Chitinimonas arctica: one gene and its partners. The protein of the gene in region 3 interacts with the protein of the main gene of each other region in a pairwise test. Links are inferred from orthologs where the notes say so. Each region holds a gene or a part of one and is shown on either strand. Other genes may lie near its edges.

Region 1 (3,896 bases), 1.9 Mb from region 3 along the record:
CTACGAGTGAAGTGATGAGCTCTGAGGTTAAATGCAACTGGATTTTCGCGAAGCTTGTAAGGAATAGCCAGGCGATCTGACATTTGGGACAATACGATTCCCATCGTATCCCGTCCGTCTCTGCACATCTTCCGTCCCCACGCATTCGTCGCTTGATCCCTTCCCCTTTTATCCACCATCGGCACCGTGATAGCGTGCGGGCTTGCCTCACAGGGGAAGCAAGCATGGAACAGCAGGTCGTCAAGCCGGGCAGTTGGTTGAGCAGGCTATTTTTGCGGGGAGATGCGTATGGCGCGTGGATGATACGGTCCCGCTCCAGCGTGGAGCAGCGCGACGTGGATATCCTCGACCGCGTGACCCATTCGCCCCGTTCGCTGGGTTTTGCGCTTGGTCTGGTATTGAGCGTGGGCTTGTTGATACTCCTCTGCAACGCCATCGTGGTGGATGAAGTCGCATTATGGCGGGTCGAGGGTCGCTTGCAGTCCCGGTTCAGTTTAGATTGGGCGGCGCCCACCGCGGCGGATTGGTTACGGGCAGGTATCCTCGCTCCCGTGCTGGTCTGGTGCGTGCTGGATATCTGGCTTGGCTACCGCAAGTACCTGGGGAAATTCCGCTACTACTTATTGCAGAGTGTCGGTGTCGCACTGGTCCCTACCGTACTGGCGGCTTTCGTGATGGGTAGCCGGCAGGGGTGGCATTCGGCGATATCGGTGCTGACCATGGCGGGGTTCCTCACCGTGCTATGTACCCTGCTGCTGGTGGCGGCCGTCAGGCTGGTGGCGCATCGCCGCCAGCTGCGGCGCAACGAGGAGCAGGAGCTGCTGCGCGCCGAAGCCGAGAGCGAGCGTTTGGCGCGGCGCTTGAGCGAAGCACATTTACGACTGCTGCAAGCGCAGATCGAACCGCATTTCCTCTTCAATACCCTGGGTGCCGTGCAGCAACTGGCCGAAGCCGGCGCACCGCGTGCGTCTGCCTTGACCGCCAGCCTGATACATTTCCTGCGCGGCAGCATGGCGCAAATGCGCGCCGAGCAGGTCGGCCTAGGCGAAGACTTCATCCTGGTGGAAGCCTATCTGCGGGTCATGCAAGCCCGCCTGGGCGACCGCTTGCGCTTTGCCCTGGCGCTGCCGCAGGAATTGGCAGGACAGCGGATTCCGACCATGATGCTGCTGACCCTGGTGGAGAACGCCATCAAACATGGCATAGAGCCGGCGCTGCGAGGCGGCCGCATCGATCTCCAGGCGTTTGCCTCGGATGGGCAATTGCATGTCCAGGTCAGCGACACCGGCCAAGGTGTGAGCAATCAATCCGATGGTGGCGTGGGCTTGGCGAATATCCGCGAGAGACTGCGCCTGCAATATGGCGATAAGGCGGAACTGCAGATACCGGAAGCGCAGATCGAGGGCTTTACGGCCACACTCCGCTTGCCGTTGGAGTAAACCGGCCATTGCGCCAGGATGGAGACAAGGAACAGCATGCGCACCAAGATATTGATCGCCGAAGACGAACCCCTGATGCGCGAACGGCTGCTCGATCTGCTGCAGCGGAGCTGGCCCGACGCCGAGGTGGTGGCGGCCGCCGAAAACGGCAACGATGCCTGGGACGCCTTCCTGGAGTTCGAACCGCAGGTGGTCTTCCTGGATATCCGCATGCCGGGATTTTCCGGGCTGGAAGTGGCCGCCCGTATCGGTACGGCCGCCCATGTGGTGTTTGTCACGGCTTACGACCAGTATGCCGTCGACGCCTTCGAGGCCGGGGCGGTCGATTACCTGCTCAAACCCATCGAGGCCGATCGGCTAGCCAAGGCGATTGCGCGCATACGCCAGAAACTGGCCACGCCGCCGGCCGACCTGAGCGAGTTGCTGAGCCGCCTCACCACGGCCGCGCCCACCCCTGAGCGCGAGAAGCTGAAATGGCTGAAGGCCACGGTGGGGAAACAAATCAAGCTGATCAAGGTGGAGGACGTATTGTTCTTCCAGAGCGATACCAAGTACACCCGGGTGGTGCTGGCCGACTCCGAAGCCCTGATCCGTACCCCGCTCAAGGATCTGCTGGCCGGGCTGGACAGCGAACTGTTCTGGCAGATCCACCGTGGCACCCTGGTCAATGTGCATGCCATTGCCGCGGCCGAGCGCCTGGACGCCGAACGCATGGTGGTGCTGCTGAAAGGCAGCGAGGAGAGATTAGGCGTGAGCCGGGCGTTTACCTACCGGTTTCGGGAGTAGCGAATTGCAGGTTCGCCAAGGCCGCCCGCTCCGCCGGGCTGGCTTGCTCAGCGCCCCAGCCCCGGCACATAGACCGCCGCGATCCGATAGACAATCTTCGCCACATCCGCATCCGAGCGATTGGTCAGCACGATCACCGTCAGCTTGTCGTCCGGAAAACGGCTGATCTGCGTGGTGAATCCCTGCCACGCACCATCGTGCTCGACTACGCGGTGGCCTTTGAGCTCGAGCACCGACCAAGCGAAACCGTAAGGGGCACTGCTGCCGTCGTTCAGTTTCACCGGTGTCCAACCGGCCTGCTTGCTGGCCGCGCTCAGCGGCTTGTCGCCATTTAGGGCGATATCCCAGCGGGCCAGGTCGCGCGCCGTCAGGTAGAGACTGCCGTCGGCTGTGGCGTTGAGCGTGGGGGAGACCCAGTCCTGGTTCTTGGCGGCACCCTCGACAATATCGTAGCCGGCCGCGCGGTGGGGAACGATATCGCGCTCACTGATCAGGCGGGTGGCCATGCCCAGCGGCTTGAACAGGCGAGTCTGCAATTGTTCGGCGTAGTGGCTGCCGCCCAGCTTGTTGCAGAGGAAGCCAAGCACCTGATAGCCGCTATTGCTGTAGGACCACTTCTCGCCCGGTTCGGACAGTAGCGGCACCGCACCGGCCAGTTGCAGCAGTTGCTCGTCGCTGTAGTCGCGATGCAGGTCGATATGATCGACGGGCTCGTCGCTGATACCGGCGGTATGGGTCAGCAGATGGCGCACCGTGATCTTCCCCCAGTGGGGCGGTACCGATAGATGGGTGGAAATAAGGTCGTCCAGGCCCAGCTTGCCATCCTCCACCAATAGCATGACCAGCGCTGCGGTGAATTGCTTGCCGATGGAACCGGACTGGAACACCGTCGCCGGGGTGACGGGCACGCCGTGCTCGATATTGGCCAGGCCGTAGCCTTGTTCTTTCACGATCCTGCCATCCCTGATGATGGCGATGCCGATACCGGGAATGGATTGCGCCTTCAATTCCTGCCTGACCACCTTATCGACCCGGTCGGCATGTGCCGTTCCCAGGCACAGATAGGCTGCCGCCATCAATGGAAAACCAATGCGCATTCACGACTCCTGCTGGTAGGCCCGTCCCGGTCGGGGCGGGCTGCCGGCAGCTTAACCAAGATGGGTATGGCGTTCCACCCGTGCCTCGGTTTCCATGCTGGCCAAGCCCTGCAGGATGCCACAGTCGGCCAGGGCCTGTTCGGCCTGGCACTGCCGGCGTAGCGTGCTTAGTTGTTGCTTCAGGTGCAATAGCTCATCGATGCGCGCGTCGACATGGCCGATATGGGCATCGAGCAGTTGGTTCACCTGGCCGCAGGCGATGGCCGGCCCGTCGCGCAGCGTCAGCAGCGCGCGGATTTCCTCATGGGTCATATCCAGTACTCGGCAATTGCGGATAAAGCGCAACCTTTCCACATGGGGATTGCCGTAACTGCGGTAGTTGGCTGCAGTCCGCTCCGGTTCGGGCAGCAGGCCTTCCTTTTCGTAGTAGCGGATGGTTTCCACCGTGCAGCGTGCCACTTGGGCCAGTTCACCGATTTTCATTGTGCGTTTCCCTGCAAATGCGTTGCCGCGCTTGACCCTATAGTAGCTTTAGGCTGTTAGATGTAGCAATCGTCAAAAGGATCACCAGCCA
Region 2 (4,002 bases), 1.1 Mb from region 3 along the record:
GCCCTGACCAATCTGTACGCACCCAATGGCTGGATAGGCTCGCTACTCGCGCCCTTCGGCATCGAAGTCGCCTTCAAGCCGCTGGGCATCGTGCTGGCGCTGACCTTTATCGGCCTGCCCTTTGTCGTGCGCACCGTACAGCCGGTGTTGCAGGACCTGGAGCCGGAACTGGAAGAGGCGGCCGCCTGCCTGGGCGCCAACCGCTGGCAGACGTTCTGCAAGATCATCTTCCCGGCCGCCATGCCGGCCCTGTTGACCGGCTTTACCCTGGCGTTCGCCCGCGCCATCGGCGAGTACGGCTCCGTGATCTTTATCGCCGGCAATATCCCGTTCGAATCCGAAATTACCCCGCTACTGATCATCGGCAAGCTGGAACAGTATGACTACGTGGGCGCGACCGCCATCGCCACCGTCATGCTGGGCCTGTCCTTCACGTTGATCCTGCTGATCAACCTGCTGCAGTGGTGGCATGCCAAGCGCCACGGCATGCGCAAGTAACAACCAGCTATCTCGACCGGGCCGCCGCCCGGTATTACAGGGTAAGGGCCATGCATCAACTCAATACCGCCACGCGTTCCGTCGCCACCACCGAACAAGCCTGGGTCCGCTGGACCCTGGTCGGCGCGGCGCTGGCCTTTCTCGGCCTGTTCCTGGTGCTGCCGCTGGTGTCGGTATTCGCCGAAGCGCTGCGCAAGGGCTGGGATCTTTATTGGGAAGCCCTGCGCGAGCCAGATGCGCTGGCGGCGGTCCAGCTGACACTGATCGCCACGGCGATTTCCGTCCCCTTCAATCTGGTATTCGGCGTGGCGGCCGCCTGGGCCATCGCCAAGTTCGATTTCAAGGGCAAAAGCCTGTTGATCACCCTGATCGACCTGCCGTTCTCCGTTTCGCCGGTGGTGGCGGGGCTGGTCTATGTGCTGATCTTTGGCGCACAGGGGTGGCTGGGGCCATGGCTGCAGGAACATGACATCAAGATCATCTTCGCCGTGCCCGGCATCGTCCTGGCCACCATCTTCGTGACCTTCCCCTTTGTCGCCCGCGAACTGATTCCCTTGATGGAAGCGCAGGGCACCGAGGAAGAACAGGCTGCCATGGTGCTGGGCGCCAGCGGCTGGACCACTTTCCGGCGCATTACCTTGCCCAATATCAAATGGGGCCTGCTGTACGGGGTGATCCTGTGCAATGCCCGGGCCATGGGCGAGTTCGGTGCGGTGAGCGTGGTATCGGGCCATATCCGCGGCATGACCAATACCATCCCCCTGCATGTAGAGATTCTGTACAACGAGTACAACTTTGTAGCGGCGTTTGCCTGTGCCTCCATTCTGGCCTTGCTGGCCCTGGTCACCCTGGTGGCCAAGACCTGGGTGGAATGGCAGACCGAACGGCAGCGCGCGGCGGATGCCCGTGCCGCCTACGACGAGTGAAAGCGAGCCATCATGAGCATCGAAATCCAATCCATCGCCAAGCAGTTCGGTAGCTTCACCGCCCTGGGCAACGTCGATCTCAAGGTCGAAACCGGCGAACTGCTGGCCTTGCTGGGGCCGTCCGGCTGCGGCAAGACCACCCTGCTGCGCATCATTGCCGGCTTGGAAACGCCGGATTCCGGCCAGATCCTGTTTCATGGCGAAGATACCACCGACAAGCATGTGCGCGAGCGGCAGGTCGGCTTCGTCTTTCAGCACTACGCCTTGTTTCGGCATATGACGGTATTCGAGAATGTCGCCTTCGGCTTGCGGGTCAGGCCCAAGCAGACCCGGCCGTCGGACAGCGAGATCAAGCGCCGGGTGCACGATCTATTGAACCTGGTGCAGTTGGACTGGCTGGCCGACCGCTATCCGGCCCAGCTATCGGGCGGCCAGCGCCAGCGCATCGCCCTGGCCCGGGCCTTGGCGGTCGAGCCCAAGGTGCTGTTGCTGGACGAACCGTTCGGCGCACTGGATACCAAGGTACGCAAGGAATTGCGCCGCTGGTTGAAACGGCTGCACGAGGAAGTGCATGTCACTTCGGTATTCGTGACCCATGACCAGGAAGAAGCCCTGGAAGTGGCCGATCGGGTGGTGGTGATGAACAAGGGCAGGATCGAACAGGTCGGTACGCCGGAAGAGGTGTACGACACGCCGGCCACCCCGTTTGTCTATCAGTTCCTCGGCGACGTGAATCTCTTCCACAGCCGCGTGCATGCCGGCTTTGCCGATGTGGGGCATCAAGGCCCGCAAGGCGACGGCGCCATTGCCTACGTTCGGCCGCATGATATCGAACTGAGCCGCGAAGCGGTGGGCCAGTCGCTGCCCGCCAAGGTGGACCATGTCCGTGCCATCGGCTCCATCGTCCGCTTGGAACTGAGCCTGGAAAATGGCGATCCGGTCGAGGCGGAGCTGAGCCGCGAGGCCTTCGCCGGCCAGCGCTACCAGGCCGGCGAGCGGGTCTATATCCGGCCGCGCAGCGCCAGGGTGTTCGCCGAGGATTACTCGATCTGAAACGCTGTGTCGGGAAAAGCGGGGGAGGGGCTTTGCACCCCTCCCGCCAGCCTTAGTCCGTCGAGGCCTCCGGTTCGCCCTCGGCCGGTTTCGCCTCACGCATCTGTTCCATCATGGCGGCCGCCTCGGCGGCTTGTTTCGCCTTTTGGGTATAGATCTGGTACTGCGGGATCGCGATGGCGGCCAGGATGCCCACCATGGCAACGATCACAATGATGCCGCCGCCGCCGGAAGGCATGCCGCTACGCGGTACGAACAAGGCAAACAGGCCGGCAATCGGATTGCGGCCCGGCATGACGGGCTCGCGGCCGGCTCCCAGCTCACGTACCGCGTGCAGGCGTTTCACCAGCCAGGGATAGTCGCCCACCAATTCGTGGAAGGACATCCAGAAGCCGCTGGTCTCAATGGTTTGTCCCACATAGGCATCATGGTCCATCACCTTGGCGTGCTTGCCGCCGGCGGCCAGTACCGCCACGGCATGGGCGGCGTCGCTTGGATTGGGGCAGCAGCGCAGGCCATAGCGGTCGCAGGTGTACTCGCGCGCACGGGAGTAGGCTGGTCCGATCAGCGGCAGCCAGGCCACCGGCGCCAGTAGCGGACCGTGGCTGAGGTGCTTGCGATGCAGATGGCCCAGTTCGTGGCCGATATAGAAATTCAGTGCATCGGGGCGGTCCAGCAAGGCGTCCACCAGTTCGGCATACAGGGCAATGTAGTTGCGGCCGAGGAACTTGGTGGCGAAGGCATTAAAGAGGCCGTCGCTGCGCAGCAGGTAGGCTTCCGGCAGGGTCCGCATGCCGATCTTGCCGGCGCATTCGGCAATGCGGGCATGTAGCACAGGCAGTTGTTCGGGCGTGATACGTACCGCAGTACCCTTGATGTATGAAATAAAGCCGGACTGGGCGAACAGATAGAAGACGAAGAACATCAGCACATAGAACAGGGCCATGCCCAGCGTGCCTAGGATGATCAACAGCCAGAATATCGCCGCCAGCGTCGCCAGGATGGCGAAAAGCGTCTTTTCCTTCGGATAGACCAATTGTGTTTGCATTACAAACTTCCCTGGATTGATAGTGCTTTTTTATCGAGGGCCGCTCGAGCGACCGTCGCGCATGGTAGGGGAGTGTGTTACGCACGGCGAGGTAAATAGTCGGCTTTGTCTCAAATCGGCGTGTTTTTCCACGCAGATCCAGCTGCCGCTCGATGGGTAGCGAATCACGATCTGCCACGAGCGAGGCTGGCGGCTTTAAGTCATTCGCCACCCCCGTGCGGGCCGAAAGGGCCCGCAGCGAGGCGTGAAAATCAACTATAGGGAGTATTACGCAGCTTGAACTTGCATGATTTCTTTGCTCGTCCCCAGGATGAAATCACCCGTCATTGGGTTTGTGATTTCCCATTCTGCTATAAAAGCATCAACGCCGACCGTAATCTCCCATCCGTGGTGGGGGTCGCGCAATCTGACTTCCGCAAGATCGGCAGAAACATCATCAGCCACAACGACATGGCCACCTAATTTATCATGCAGCAC
Region 3 (4,055 bases):
GATATCGGTGACCGACATGCTCATCTGCTCGGTCGCCGCGCTGACCTGCATCGCCTGCTTGCTCTGCTGGCCGGTTTGATTGGCCAGCGATTCCGCCGCCTGGTCCAGATGCGCCGATTCGGCCGCCATCTTGCTGGACGAGGACGTCACCGCTTCCATCAAGGTATGCAAGCGCCCGGATAGCGACTTCACCGCGGCAATCGTGCTGGCGAACTCATCACCCGACTCCGTCTCCAGCCGGAACTGGAAATTGCCTTGTTCGATATGCTTGAGCGCCGTCTCGACCTTGCCGACACTCTGGTTGGTGGCGTTGACCCACCAGCCGCCACCGACCAGTGCCGCCACTGCCGCCACGCCGGCCATTCCCCAGACCGCTCCGCTACCCCAACCCAGGCTGGCGGCCAAGGCGGTGGCAAGATTCAGCAGGGCAAGCAGTACGAACGCCAACCAGGCGCGTTGGGTGAAAGTCAGTGTTTGCATATGGGCTCCGGGGCGGTTGGGCGAAGCAGTTGTGCCTGCCGCTGAACTTCATAATAGGCGGCGCACAGCCGCTCGCCACGGCCGGATGCAGGCAAGGGCAACTTTATATTGCCGCCCCTCCATCGCCCTACCAGCGGGAGTGATGCTGCTCCGCCACGCCCAGCAAGCCTTCGATCAGCCTGGGCGCCTCATCCATCGTAGCCCTTACCCAGCCTGAGTAAACACCGACCGGCTGGACATAGTGGCTGGCGGCGATCAATAGATTGCGATCCTCGCGCCGCTCGCCTTCCGGCTGGAAACGCAAGTCCAATAGGCCGTCATCCGTACTGACACGCCACACCGCCTGCGTATCGGCCGGATCGAACTCGAAGCGGGCGGCCCCCAGGGCGATCAGCTTGCCATCGAGCCACAGGACATTTTCGTGATTACCGAAATAGCCCGCCTGTAGATTGAAGCCGACTTCGGCGGCATGGGCGGAGGCCCATAGCCAGCGGGTATCGCGCGGCAATAGCCCATTGGAATGATCCAGGCTGGCATGGGCGCCATCCAGCGGGAAAACCTTGCCTGCCGCATGCGCCTCGCCTCGTACCGCCAGCGCCGGCGATTTGTGGGTAGCATGCCAAACGCCTCCCTCCACCGGCCCGCAGGCAAACAGCCAGGGCGCCGTGTTGCGGCCATCCAGCTCGGCCGTCACCCGAAAACCGCCAGGCCCGCTGACCGCCAGGCTGAACAGGTTCGCCTCCTGCTCGATAAAGCTTATCCGCGCCCCCAGCCAGGCAAAGCGGCTGGCCTCGCCCGTGGCGGGCACATCGGCCACCTTCGCCGTCAGTCCCGGCAGGCCATCGCGCGACAGCGAGCCGATCACCTTGCCGCTGGCCCGGTCGAACAGGTAGGCAAAAGCGGTATTGGTCCAACCGACATCGACAATGGCGCAGCCAATAAAGCAGTCGCCGCAGGCGATACCGATATATTGCCAACGCTTGTGATGCAGTAGCCGCCACCAGCCGGGACGCTGCAAGGCCGCGGGCAGACCGCGCCAGTCGAGCCGGTCGCAGCGGCCGGCAAAGCGACCTTGCAGCGGCTGGCCCGCCGCATCGTAGAGCGACGCCGGCGCAGCCGGCAGATCAGACGCGAATCTGTCCATCACCGAGCACCACCCATTTCTGGCTAGTCAGGCCATGTAGCCCCACCGGGCCGCGCGCGTGGATCTTGTCGGTGGAAATACCGATTTCCGCACCCAAGCCATATTCAAAACCATCGGCGAAGCGGGTCGAGGCATTCACCATCACGCTGGCCGAATCGACTTCGCGCAGAAAGCGCCGCGCCTTGCCATAGTTTTCGGTCACGATGGCATCGGTATGGTGGCTGCCGTATTCATTGATATGGCTGATCGCCTCGTCCAGATCGGCCACGACGCGGATGGCAAGGATGGGCGCCAGGTATTCGGTCCGCCAGTCCGCCTCGGTAGCGGCCTCGGCGTCGGGCAGCCATTCGCGGGTGCGGGGGCAGGCGCGCAGGGCGACACCCTTGGCGCGATAGATTTCGCCCAGCGGCGGCAGGATCAGCTCGGCCACGGTTTCGTTCACCAGCAACGTTTCCATGGTGTTGCAGGTGCCGTAGCGATGGGTCTTGGCGTTGTCGGCAATACGCAGCGCCTTGTCCGGGTCGGCCTCGTCATCGATATAGACGTGGCAGATCCCGTCCAGGTGCTTGATGACCGGTACACGTGCCTCGCGCGTGATGCGCTCGATCAAGCCCTTGCCGCCGCGCGGCACGATTACATCGACATAGTCGCTCATGGTGATCAAGGCCCCCACCGCGGCGCGGTCGGTCGTCTCCACCACCTGCACCACGGTTTCCGGCAGGCCCGCGCTACGCAGGCCTTCGCGTACCAGCGCGGCAATCGCCTGGTTGCAGCGCAGCGCCTCCGAACCGCCGCGCAGGATGGCGGCATTGCCCGACTTCAGGCACAGGCCGGCGGCGTCGGCCGTCACATTGGGGCGCGCCTCGTAGATGATGCCGATCACGCCCAGGGGCACCCGCATCTTGCCCACCTGGATACCGGACGGACGGTAGGCGAAATCGCCCATCTCCCCCACCGGATCGGGCAGCGCGGCGATCTGGCGCAGGCCTTCGGCCATGGCCGCGACGCCCTTGGGCGTCAACGCCAGGCGGTCCAACAGCGCCTCGTCCAGGCCGGCGGCACGCGCGGCCGCCATATCGGCGGCATTGGCCGCCAATAATTGCTCGGCATCGCGCTCGATGGCGGCGGCCATCGCATGCAAGGCGGCGTTCTTGGCATTGGTATCCGTCCGGGCGATCTGGCGCGAGGCCGCGCGCGCGGCACGGCCCAGCTCGGTCATATAAGTCTGCACATCCATTGCGGCTTGCTCCGTCGAAACATGGCTGGCATCGATTCTGCCAGAATCACCTCCTGCCTGCCGGCCACAGACCGGCGGGACAAGGATTTTCTGGATTCGCTGTTGCCCAAAGACCATTTAGACGAGAAAAGTCATGCCATTGATCACCTGTGTCGAAGATCTCCGCTTACAGGCCAAGCGAAGGGTACCGCGCATGTTTTACGACTATGCAGACTCCGGCTCCTGGACCGAGGGCAGCTATCGTTCGAACGAGCAGGCTTTCCAGGCAATCAAGTTTCGCCAGCGGGTGGCGGTAAATATCGCGCAGCGCAGCTTGCGTAGCGATATGGCCGGCACCAGCGTCGCCATGCCGGTGGCTTTGGCGCCGACCGGATTGACCGGCATGCAGCACGCGGACGGCGAGATCCTGGCGGCTCGTGCGGCCGAACGCTTCGGCGTGCCCTTCACCCTCTCGACCATGAGCATCTGCTCCATCGAGGACGTCGCGGCCCATACCCAGGCGCCGTTCTGGTTCCAGCTCTATGTCATGAAGGACCGTGCCTTTATCGAAAGCCTGATCGAGCGCGCCCGCGCCGCGCGTTGTAGCGCCCTGGTCCTGACCCTGGACTTGCAGATCCTCGGCCAGCGGCACAAGGATCTGCGCAACGGCCTATCCGTGCCGCCCAAACCCACCTTGGCCAACCTGATCAACCTGGCCGGCAAGCTGCCCTGGTGTTGGGATATGTTGCACACGCGCCGCCGCAGCTTCGGCAATATCGTCGGCCATGTGCAAGGCGTGGCGGACCTCTCCTCGCTCAGCGCCTGGACGGCTGCCCAGTTCGACCCCGCCTTGAACTGGGCCGACGTGGAGTGGATCAAGCGCCGCTGGGGCGGAAAATTGATACTGAAAGGCATCATGGACGCGGAAGACGCCCGCCTGGCCCGCGACAGCGGCGCCGATGCGCTGATCGTCTCCAACCACGGCGGCCGCCAGCTGGACGGCGCCCCCTCCAGCATCTCGGCCCTGCCGGCCATCGCCGAGGCGGTGGGCCGCGATATGGAGGTCTGGCTCGACGGCGGCATCCGCTCCGGCCAGGATGTGCTGAAAGCCATCGCCCTGGGCGCCAAGGGCACCCTGATCGGCCGCGCCTTCCTGTATGGCCTGGGCGCGCAGGGAGAAGCCGGCGTGACGCGTTGCCTGGAAGTCATCGCCCG

Evidence for each region. The genes of interacting proteins can lie anywhere in the genome.
Region 1: the proteins of FNU76_RS13085 (region 3) and FNU76_RS21970 interact in binary tests that used the Escherichia coli proteins (3 or more experiments, as listed by UniProt). The link is inferred for Chitinimonas arctica from one-to-one orthologs.
Region 2: the proteins of FNU76_RS13085 (region 3) and FNU76_RS07905 interact in binary tests that used the Escherichia coli proteins (3 or more experiments, as listed by UniProt). The link is inferred for Chitinimonas arctica from one-to-one orthologs.

Annotation. Positions count from the first base shown.
Region 1 is NZ_CP041730.1:4,829,801-4,833,696, forward strand. What follows is about bases 524-3,350. They hold FNU76_RS21970 (LytR/AlgR family response regulator transcription factor), read left to right. Parts: upstream 524-1,475; coding sequence 1,476-2,225; downstream 2,226-3,350. Other genes in these bases: FNU76_RS21965 (sensor histidine kinase), read left to right, coding at 524-1,439; FNU76_RS21975 (serine hydrolase domain-containing protein), read right to left, coding at 2,273-3,322. Also shown: FNU76_RS21960 (hypothetical protein), read left to right, coding at 1-10; more of FNU76_RS21965, read left to right, coding at 225-523; cadR (Cd(II)/Pb(II)-responsive transcriptional regulator), read right to left, coding at 3,374-3,805; FNU76_RS21985 (heavy metal translocating P-type ATPase), read left to right, coding at 3,896-3,896. UniProt on the Escherichia coli protein: Member of the two-component regulatory system BtsS/BtsR, which is part of a nutrient-sensing regulatory network composed of BtsS/BtsR, the low-affinity pyruvate signaling system YpdA/YpdB and their respective target proteins, BtsT and YhjX.
Region 2 is NZ_CP041730.1:1,767,411-1,771,412, reverse strand. Bases 524-3,456 are described here. They hold FNU76_RS07905 (sulfate/molybdate ABC transporter ATP-binding protein), read left to right. Parts: upstream 524-1,436; coding sequence 1,437-2,477; downstream 2,478-3,456. Other genes in these bases: FNU76_RS07900 (M48 family metallopeptidase), read right to left, coding at 2,530-3,456; cysW (sulfate ABC transporter permease subunit CysW), read left to right, coding at 549-1,424. In the rest of the region: sulfate ABC transporter permease subunit CysT, read left to right, coding at 1-498; more of FNU76_RS07900, read right to left, coding at 3,457-3,525; FNU76_RS07895 (papain-like cysteine protease family protein), read right to left, coding at 3,793-4,002. UniProt on the Escherichia coli protein: Part of the ABC transporter complex CysAWTP involved in sulfate/thiosulfate import. Responsible for energy coupling to the transport system.
Region 3 is NZ_CP041730.1:2,910,318-2,914,372, reverse strand. What follows is about bases 734-3,719. They hold FNU76_RS13085 (glutamate-5-semialdehyde dehydrogenase), read right to left. Parts: upstream 2,862-3,719; coding sequence 1,605-2,861; downstream 734-1,604. Other genes in these bases: FNU76_RS13080 (alpha-hydroxy acid oxidase), read left to right, coding at 2,995-3,719; FNU76_RS13090 (DUF2804 domain-containing protein), read right to left, coding at 734-1,624. Outside these bases: FNU76_RS24120 (methyl-accepting chemotaxis protein), read right to left, coding at 1-480; more of FNU76_RS13090, read right to left, coding at 608-733; more of FNU76_RS13080, read left to right, coding at 3,720-4,055. UniProt on the Escherichia coli protein: Catalyzes the NADPH-dependent reduction of L-glutamate 5-phosphate into L-glutamate 5-semialdehyde and phosphate. The product spontaneously undergoes cyclization to form 1-pyrroline-5-carboxylate.